3 regions of the Serratia sp. TSA_7 genome follow, and region 2 is predicted to be linked to each of the others. Evidence: predicted binding sites of a transcription regulator. Region 2 holds the regulator's gene; each other region holds the start of a gene.
The links. Region 2 encodes PurR, which represses purine synthesis genes. Its sites were predicted from a motif close to CANGCAAACGTTTGCNTG; they were not measured.

Region 1 (3,276 bases), 670 kb from region 2:
AGCGATTTGACGCTGGCGTGATGCGCCTTACACTGCCCTGTCGTAGGCCGGGGCGGAAGCTTCATCCTGCGCACAGGGTTTAAGGCGATCGTGCATCACTTTGATCGCATCACCCAGCACCATGGTACGCCCGGCCAGCGACAGCTGATTTTGCGCCAGCAGACACAGGCTGGCGTTATCGCCGGCTTCCACGACCAATAAACGGGCCTCAGAGCCGCTGTCCATCACCTTCACCGCCGCCAGTTCGCCGTTCTTCGGCTGCAACGGGTAGTGTTGCTGGGCGAAATGCCAGCTTTTCGGCATCAAGGGTTTCAGGAAGCGATAGGCCACCAGAGCGTTTAATACCAGTTCGGCGCGTTGCTCATGGCTGAGCTTTATCTGCTTGCACTGCTCTTCATAATTAAAATAAAGCGCAGCGTCATCAACGCAAAAGGCGCATTCATCGAAGGCATCCGGCGTTAACATTTTGGCCGGGAAGCGTGAGCGGAAGATCATCCCATTGGCTAAATCCAGCATTAGCCGATCGTGTTCGGCATCAAAATACCAACGCCAATTATCGTCAGGTTTTATCTTCATCTCTTATCCTTCTCGCTGCCCATGCCACACTCTATTTACCCAAAAGGCGATTTTATCACCGATAAAGTAGCTCAAACATCGGATAATTCCGCGAACGATATTTATGCCAGTGGACAAAATATAGACGAGCCGGGAGAAGAAATAAACCCCCGGCTGAAAATCAAAGAAAAAATATTAGATGTAGTTAACGATATCTTTAATCAGGCGCGGACCGTGGAAGATAAAGCCGGAATAAATTTGCACCAGCGAAGCACCGGCCGCCATTTTTTCCCGCGCAGCGGTCAGGGAGTCTATTCCGCCGACACCGATAATCGGCAAGCGGCCTTGCAGCTCAATCGACAAACGGCGGATCACTTCGGTGCTGCTCGCCTGCAGCGGACGACCGCTAAGGCCCCCTGTTTGCTCGCAGTAATTCAGCCCCTGGATCAACTTGCGATCCAACGTAGTATTGGTGGCGATCACGCCATCGATATTATGCCGCACCAGGCTGTCGGCTATTTGGATCAATTCTTCTTCAGAAAGATCCGGCGCGATCTTTACCGCGACCGGCACATATTTGTGATGCCGCGCATGCAATTCCTGCTGCTTATTTTTAATGGCGGCTAAAAGATCGTCCAACGCTTCACCATACTGTAGGGATCGTAACCCCGGTGTATTTGGTGACGAAATGTTAATCGCGATATAGCCGGCATACGGATAAACTTTATCCATGCAGATCAGATAATCGTCTTTTCCTTGCTCAACCGGGGTATCTTTATTCTTGCCGATGTTAATCCCCAGAATGCCGCCAAAATGGGATTTTTTAACGTTTTCAACCAGATTATCCACACCCTGGTTATTAAAACCCATGCGGTTAATCAGGCCTTCGGCTTCCACAATGCGGAACAGGCGCGGTTTATCATTGCCCGACTGCGGACGCGGCGTCACGGTGCCAACTTCAACAAAGCCAAACCCCATGGCGCCGAAGGCATCGATGCACTCGCCGTCTTTATCCAGACCGGCGGCCAACCCCAATGGGTTTTTAAAAGAAAGCCCCATGCAGCTAACCGGCTTGGTCGGCACAGACTGACGAATGAGAAATTCTAACGGGGTGCCGGTGATACGGCGAAGCTGATGAAAGGTCAACTCATGCGCACGCTCGGGATCGAGCTGGAACAACGCTTTCCTGATGATGGGGTAGTACATGTACTCTCCTGATTTCCCGGTTGCAAACCGGGGGCCGATTATCCGGCATCCCCTGATCAATTGGAATTGATTAAAAGCAAAAAAAGCGTTTTTTACGCAATCGTTTTCCTTTAACGGGCCCACAGCGCCGCCAATCCGCATTTACGCATATCAAAATCAAAAAATGAGATTTAAGCAACCCACTCCTAACTGATAGGTTTAAAACAGATCACAAACATTTCCTGATTAAACCTAACTTTTAGTTATAAGGAGTGGCAATGCGCGTTATATCACTGGCCGGCAGCCCCCGCATCCCTTCGCGCTCAGCCGCGCTGCTTACCCTCAGTCAAAACTGGTTGCAGCAACAAGGTGTAGAAGTGATTGCCTACACGCTGCACGATTTCGACGCCGAGGATTTGCTCTACGCCAATTTTAACAGCCCGGCGATCAAAGCCTTTGCCGAACAATTGGCACAGGCGGACGGTTTGCTGGTGTCGACGCCGGTCTATAAAGCCTCGTTCTCCGGCGCGCTGAAAACCCTGCTGGATTTGCTGCCAGAACGCGCCCTGGACCATAAGGTCGTGTTACCGCTGGCCACCGGCGGCTCGATTGGCCACATGCTGGCGGTGGACTACGCCCTGAAGCCGGTGCTGGCGGCGTTGAAAGCCCAGGAAGTGCTGCACGGCGTGTTTGCCGATGATAGCCAGGTGGTGCTGAACGGCGAAGAAATCAACCTGTCTGACGGCCTGGCAACTCGCCTGGAAGAGGCGCTGGAAAGCTTTTATCTGGCACTCGGCCGCCGCAAACCGCCCACGGTAAAGCTCTCACCTTCTCTGTTTGCCCGTCAGACCGCCTGACTGAGAAGAGAATAAAAAGGAAAAGGACATCATGATTAAGCGACTTTCTTCACTCCGCCGCTGGCTTGGCGCCGGCACATTAGCCGGCATTCTCTCCCTCGCGTGGAGCAATGCCGCCAGTGCGCAGGATCCGGCGCAGTTCCGCATCGGTTACCAAAAAGGATCGGTCAGCCTGGTATTGGCAAAAACCCATAAGCTGTTGGAACAGCGTTTTCCCTCGACCAAAATCAGCTGGATAGAATTCCCCGCCGGCCCGCAAATGCTCGAAGCGCTGAACGTCGGCAGTATCGATTTGGGCAGCACCGGCGATATCCCGCCAATCTTCGCCCAGGCCGCAGGCGCCGATCTGCTTTATGTCGGCGTAGAGCCGCCAAAACCCAAGGCGGAAGTGATCCTGGTGCCGGAAAACAGCCCGATCAAAACCGTCGCTGAGTTGAAAGGCCATAAGGTGGCCTTCCAGAAAGGTTCCAGCTCCCACAACCTGCTGTTGCGCTCGCTGCAGAAAGCCGGGCTGCAATTTACCGATATCCAGCCCATTTATCTGACCCCGGCCGATGCCCGCGCCGCCTTCCAGCAAGGCAACGTTGATGCTTGGGCAATTTGGGATCCGTACTATTCCGCCGCATTGCTGCAAGGCGGCGTACGGGTACTGGGCGACGGCAGTGGTCTGAATCAAACC
Region 2 (3,276 bases):
GTGCCTGCCAGGTGACGGCGGCTGAACACACACCGATCGCCTGGATAAAGCGCAGCGACCACAATTGGACGGCATTTTGCACCCACAGCATGCCGAGGCAGCCCAGAGCAAACAGCGCCAGGCCAATCAGCAGCACGGGTTTACGGCCCAAATTATCGGAGAGCGGTCCCCAGAGCAGTTGAGCAAAGGCAAATCCGGCCAGGAAAATGCTAAGGCTGGCGCTGATTGCGCCGGCGGAAATTTGCAGATCTTGCTGCATAGCGCCAAAGGCGGGCAGATACATGTCGGTGGCCAGGTAACCCAGCATGCTCAGGCCGGCAAGATAGAACATAAAACCAAAGGAATTTCGCATGGTATTTCTCATTAATATTTTATTGTCGCAGGTTTTTAGCGCCGGCAAGTGTATCCGGCTGGATCTCTGCTTGTGAAACGGTAATATTTGCGAAGTGCTGTTAAAAAAATTGAAGGCAAAAATCATGTGGTCTGAATATTCGCTTGATGTCGTGGACGCGGTCGCCCGCACCGGCAGCTTCAGCGCGGCGGCGCAGGAACTGCACCGGGTACCTTCGGCGGTTAGCTATACTGTGCGGCAACTGGAACAATGGTTGGCGGTACCGCTATTTGAACGGCGTCATCGCGATGTAGAACTGACGCCGGCCGGCACGCTGTTTATTCAGGAAGCGCGCGGTGTCATCAAAAAAATGCTCGACACTCGCAGGCAGTGCCAGCAGGTGGCCAATGGTTGGCGTGGCCAATTAAAAATTGCGGTGGATATCATCGTCAAACCGCAGCGCTGCCGTCAGCTGGTGCTGGATTTTTACCGTCAATTCCCCGATGTCGAGCTGTTGGTCCAACCCGAAGTGTTTAACGGCGTATGGGATGCGCTGGTGGACGGGCGTGCCGATATGGCGATCGGCGCTACGCGGGCGGTGCCGGTTGGCGGCGGTTTCGCCTTTCGCGACATGGGCGACATGCGTTGGTTGTGTGTCGCCAGCCCCCAGCATCCCTTGGCGGGGTTGGATGGCCTGCTGAAAGATGATCAGCTCCGGCCTTTCCCTTCGCTGTGTCTGGAGGATACGTCACGCAATCTGCCCAAGCGGGTCACCTGGACGCTGGACAATCAACGGCGGCTGGTGGTGCCGGATTGGGCCTCTGCGGTGGATTGCCTGTGCGCCGGATTGTGCGTCGGCATGATGCCTGCGCATCAGGTATTGCCGTTGGTACAGCGTGGTGAATTGGTGGCGCTGCAACTGCAACAGCCATTTCCCGCCAGCCCATGTTGCCTGACCTGGCAGCAGAATACCCCATCGCCGGCGATGGCCTGGCTGCTGGATTACCTGGGGGACAGCGAAACCTTGAATCAGGAATGGTTAAGCGAAGTGACGCCGGAAGCCGCTTTGGCTCCCGGCGCAGGCGACTAGCGGCGGTAATCGATGAAGGGGCCGTCGGCGACCGAGCGGCGTTCAACCAGCTTCGGATGTACTTCAATGACTTGCGATTCTTCACGCTTGCTGATGATGCGATCCAGCAGCATGGTGAACGCCATCTCGCCCAAACGCTCTTTGGGCTGATGGATGGTCGTCAGTGCCGGCGTGAAATAGCGGGCGTTGCGCACATTATCGTAACCAATAACGGAAATATCCTGCGGTACGCGCAACCCCAGCTCATCAGCGGCGCAAATAGCGCCCATTGCCATGATGTCGCCGCCGCAGAATACCGCCGTTGGGCGCTGTTTCTGCGATAATATCTGGTGCATGGCCTTGTAGCCGGATTCCGGTTCGAAGTCACCTTGTACAATCCACTCGTCGCGCACCTCGATATTGGCTTCTTCCATGGCTTTTAAAAAGCCCTGATGGCGGCCGCCGCCGGTGTTGCGCGCTAATTGGCCCGGAATGGCGCCAATCTCACGGTGGCCACGCTCGATCAGATAGCGGCCGGCCAGATAACCGCCTTCGAAGGCGTTGTCGATAATGGTATCGGTAAAATCACCGCGTGCTGCGCCCCAGTCCATGACCACCATTGGGATGTTACGGTAATCTTCCAACATCCCCAGCAATTGATCCGGGTATTCAGAGCACATCACCAGCAGGCCATCGACGCGTTTTTGCGCCAGCATCGCCAGATAAGCGCGTTGCTTGTCGAGGTTATTGTGCGAGTTACACAGGATCAGCGTATAGCCTTTGCTGTAGCAGCTGTTTTCCACCGCCTCGATCACTTCGGCGAAATAGGGCGCTTCGCTGGAGGTAGCCAGCAGACCGATAGATTTGGTGTGATTGACTTTCAGGCTGCGCGCCACGGCGCTGGGAGAATAGTGCAGCTCTTTGATCGCGGCCGCAACGGCCGCTTTAGTCTCTTCGGCGACGAAACGAGTCTTATTGATGACGTGCGAAACGGTGGTGGTGGAAACGCCAGCGCGTTTGGCCACATCTTTAATCGTTGCCATGTAAAGAATGACTCCTGAACTCACATGTTGCAGCATGTAAGTGTGATGTTAATCGTTTGCCTGCGTAGATCCTTCTTCCAAATAAGCGAAGCTGAGTTTTTAGTGTATTGAAGTCGTCAGCGTTTGGTCAGGAGGGGCATTTTTGCCGGTACGCAGTTGTGAACTGCGAATTTTGTCCCATATTGAGCCAAAGTGGAAGAGGTAATCAGTATTATAAACCGGGAAATGATAACAAGATTTTATTGTCTAACTGTGGGAAAATGGTTTGACGCATTAATTGTGTGCCTTTTATCCTTGGGATAACCCGTCTGAAAAGGAGTTGTAATGGATACCGATCTGAAAATGTCACTGTTCACCACTGTGTGTGCGCTGGCCGTTATTATTGCTTTTAGCTTCACCGCGGCGTTGAACTGATCCCCGGTTGTCACACAGGCGCAGTTCACTGCGCTTGTTCGCATTTTCCCACCGCTACGTCAGATTTTTCCACAAGTGCTCCGTTCACCCACTGCCGGATGTTTTCCATGCGGCTTCGCGAAACCGTGGTCTGAGAGCGACGAAAAGGCCTAAGATCAGAACGCTTGCGGTAGGCGGTGAGGCGTGCGGCTGGGGGGCCAGCCGCGGAGGCGATTATCGAATGGTTTTCGGTGTTACCACACGGCGGGCGCCAATGTAGTGGTTTTGCCAGTAGTCGTTGTCCAACTGGCTGATACGGATTTCCTCACCGGTACGCGGTGACTGAATGAATTTGCCGTTGCCCAGATAGACGCCGACGTGATCGGCCACGCCGCGGTTGTTGATGCGGAAGAACACCAGGTCACCGCTTTCCAGCTCGT
Region 3 (3,276 bases), on a different contig from region 2:
CCGCGTTCTGGGCCGATGTCAGTTTGGCTAAACGGGAACTGGGCTGGGAAGTGCAGCGCGGGCTCGATGCGATGATGCGCGATACCTGGAACTGGCAAAGCAAAAATCCGCAGGGCTATACCCGGTAGTGTTTTATCGGCCATAAAAAGGGTTCCGCGTGCTGAACTGACCCCTGCAGACTGCTGACAAAGCTCGTTATTAGGGAGAGCGTGCCGAAGGGGTCGTAACGGCCTTGGCCGTCGGAGCGCCCCTCGGTGCGCTAGGCCCGGGTATCTCGGGTTCAAAGACAACTTTGTCATCAAACTCAAGGGTTCAGCCTGGCTGAACCCTTTGATTTTGTTGCGGAGTAAACCTTAAGCCAGCTTCTGTTGCGCCCAGGCCAGGCCGCTCTGGTATTCGGCCGGCAACAGCGGTGCCAGTGCCTGCAACGCCTGTTGCAGCACGGTGGCGCTAGGATCGTTCAGGTTGAGGTGGCCGACCTTGCGGCCTTCGCGCACTTCTTTCTCATACCAATGCAAATGCACCAACGGCAGCGCCAGCCACTGTTGATTCACGGCGGTGCCGATCAGATTGACCATCACCGACGGCGTGCTGACCACCGGTTTCGGCAGCGGCAGGGCGAGAATGGCGCGCAGGTGCAGTTCGAACTGGCTGATGGAGGCGCCGTTTTGCGTCCAGTGGCCGCTGTTGTGTACCCGTGGTGCCAGCTCGTTAATCAGCAGGCTGTCGCCAACGATAAAGCACTCCATCGCCATCACGCCGACGTAGTTCAGCTCGTCGAGGATCGCCGCCAGCATCTGTTCAGCCTGCCGTTGCAGAGCGGGGTCAGGCTGCGGCAGCGCCACGCTGGTGCGCAGAATGCCTTCTTCATGCAGGTTATGGGTCAGCGGATAGAACACCGACTTACCGTCGTGCCCGCGCGCGCCGACCAGCGAAACCTCGCCGGAGAAGTTAATCCCCTGCTCGACGATGCACTCGCCGTAGGCATCCGCCGGCAGTTCCGCTTCCTGGCCCGGGCGCAAGCGCCATTGACCGCGGCCGTCGTAACCGCCAACGCGACGTTTGACGATCGCCAGTTCACCGAGAGTGGCGAACACCTGCGGCCACTCGGCGGCATCGGCCAGCAATTGCCACGGCGCGGTGGCCAGGCCGAGCTGATCGAGCAGCTGTTTTTGCGTCAGGCGGTCCGCCAGACGGGGGAAAATATCGCGATTGACGAAGCTGTTGTGGGTCGCCAGTTCACGCGTCAGCGCGGTTTCCGGCCAGCGTTCGATTTCTGCGGTGATCACGCTGTTTTGATAGGGCACTGCTTCCGGTTCGGCGTCGATGCCGACCGGGTAAACGGCGATGCCCAGCGGTTCGCCGGCCTGGCGCAGCATGCGCCCCAGTTGGCCGTTGCCCAGTACGCAAACCGGCTTCATGCTTCCTCCCGCGGATCCGGGTTGTTCAGCACCTCTTCGGTCTGTGCCTGGCGCCAGTCGGCCAGACGTTGCGCCAGCGCGGTGTCGTGCAGCGCCAGAATTTGCGCCGCCAGCAGAGCGGCGTTGGCCGCACCGGCTTTGCCGATCGCCAGGGTGCCGACCGGAATGCCGCGCGGCATTTGTACGATAGAATACAGGCTGTCTACACCGCTCAGCGCGGCGCTTTGAACCGGAACACCCAGCACCGGAACCAGCGTTTTCGCCGCCAGCATGCCCGGCAGGTGCGCAGCACCGCCCGCACCGGCAATGATCACGTCAAAGCCGTTGGCGCCGGCCTGTTCGGCGAAACTGAACAGCTTGTCTGGCGTGCGATGAGCGGAAACGACTTCGACATGGAACGGGACATCGAGTTGGGTCAGGATCTCGGCCGCGAACTGCATGGTGGCCCAGTCACTTTTCGATCCCATTACAATTGCGATTTTAACCCCAGCGTTAGTGGCTGAAGCGGCGTTGGCTCCCATGGGTGTAAGGCTCCTGTAAGTGTACAAACGACGGCCGGTTGCCTGCGGCGGGAGGCCGAATGAGGGCGCAGATCATACCATGAGCGCACGGCGAGGAAAACGGTTGCGTCGCCGGTTTTCACCGTCGAAAACGCGAATTTTTTCACTCGCGTGGCAAGTCAGGGGGTTAGAAAGGGAATTGGATCAGTTCGACGGCGTCGGCGCTGACTTTGATCATCGAACCTTCAGCGTGCCAGGCGCCCAGCACCACGCGGTGGGCCTTGCCGTTGCTCAGTTCCAGCTCATGCACCGCCGGGCGGTGGGTGTGGCCGTGGATCATCCAGTGTACGTTATGGCTCAGCATCGCCTGCTCAACCGCCTGCGGGTTGACGTCCATAATGGCTTGCGATTTGCCCTGATTGCTCTGCCGGCTGCGAGCGCGCATCTTGGCGGCGATCTTCAGGCGCCAGCGCAGTGGCATGGCCAAAAACAGCTTCTGGATTAACGGATTATGTACCTTGCGGCGGAACTGCTGATAAGCCTGATCGTCGGTACACAGCGTGTCGCCGTGCAGGATCAGGATTTTGCGACCGTACAGCTCCAGCACTTTCTCTTCCGGCAGCAGATGCATGCCGCTGGCGCGGGCAAAGCGCTTGCCGAGCAGGAAATCGCGGTTGCCGTGGATAAAGTAGCAGGGCACGCCGGCTTGCTGCAGCGTCTTCAGCGCAGCGGCAATCTCCGCGTGCAGCGGTTCGGGATCGTCATCGCCGATCCAGGCTTCGAACAGATCGCCAAGAATGTACAGGGCTTCGGCGTGAATCGCATCGTGCCGCAAAAAACGCAGAAAACCGGCAGTGATTGCCGGTTCCTGTGCGCATAAGTGCAGATCCGCGATGAACAGCGTATTCATGCAGCCGCGATTACTCGCTGACGGTAACGCTGGTGACGATCACGTCTTCTACCGGAACGTCCTGGTGCATGCCGCTGCGGCCAGTTTTCACGGCTTTGATTTTATTGACCACGTCCATGCCTTCAACCACTTCGGCAAATACGCAGTAACCCCAGCCTTGCGCGTTCTCGGCACGGAAATTCAGGAAGTCGTTGTCAGCCACGTTGATGAAGAACTGAGCGGTAGCGGAGTGCGGATCGTTGGTACGCGCCATCGCCAGGGTGCCCACGGTGTTTTTCAGACCGTTGTTGGCTTCGTTCTTGATGGTCGCTTTGGTGTCTTTCTGGTTCATGCCAGGCTCAAAACCGCCGCCCTGAATCATGAAACCGTTGATAACACGGTGGAAGATAGTGTTGTCGTAGAAACCTGCACGGCAGTAGCTCAGGAAGTTTTCAACGGTAACCGG

Region 1: pyrD (quinone-dependent dihydroorotate dehydrogenase) is a predicted target of PurR. The motif match lies at 1,855-1,872, and genes of this name have one in related genera.
Region 3: purE (5-(carboxyamino)imidazole ribonucleotide mutase) is a predicted target of PurR. The motif match lies at 2,035-2,052, and genes of this name have one in related genera.

Annotation. Positions count from the first base shown of each region.
Region 1 covers NZ_JBQZFU010000001.1:146,471-149,746, forward strand. The annotation lists gene ACUTQW_RS00785 (YcbX family protein) at 1-21, shown strand, start outside; gene ACUTQW_RS00790 (cell division protein ZapC) at 28-576, opposite strand; gene pyrD (quinone-dependent dihydroorotate dehydrogenase) at 751-1,761, opposite strand; gene ssuE (NADPH-dependent FMN reductase) at 2,019-2,597, shown strand; gene ACUTQW_RS00805 (sulfonate ABC transporter substrate-binding protein) at 2,629-3,276, shown strand, end outside.
Region 2 covers NZ_JBQZFU010000001.1:815,965-819,240, forward strand. The annotation lists gene punC (purine nucleoside transporter PunC) at 1-352, opposite strand, end outside; gene punR (DNA-binding transcriptional activator PunR) at 477-1,421, shown strand; gene purR (HTH-type transcriptional repressor PurR) at 1,418-2,443, opposite strand; gene cydH (cytochrome bd-I oxidase subunit CydH) at 2,768-2,857, shown strand; gene ACUTQW_RS04030 (C40 family peptidase) at 3,071-3,276, opposite strand, start outside.
Region 3 covers NZ_JBQZFU010000004.1:300,193-303,468, reverse strand. The annotation lists gene galE (UDP-glucose 4-epimerase GalE) at 1-128, shown strand, start outside; gene purK (5-(carboxyamino)imidazole ribonucleotide synthase) at 354-1,421, opposite strand; gene purE (5-(carboxyamino)imidazole ribonucleotide mutase) at 1,418-1,942, opposite strand; gene ACUTQW_RS16525 (UDP-2,3-diacylglucosamine diphosphatase) at 2,109-2,831, opposite strand; gene ppiB (peptidylprolyl isomerase B) at 2,842-3,276, opposite strand, start outside.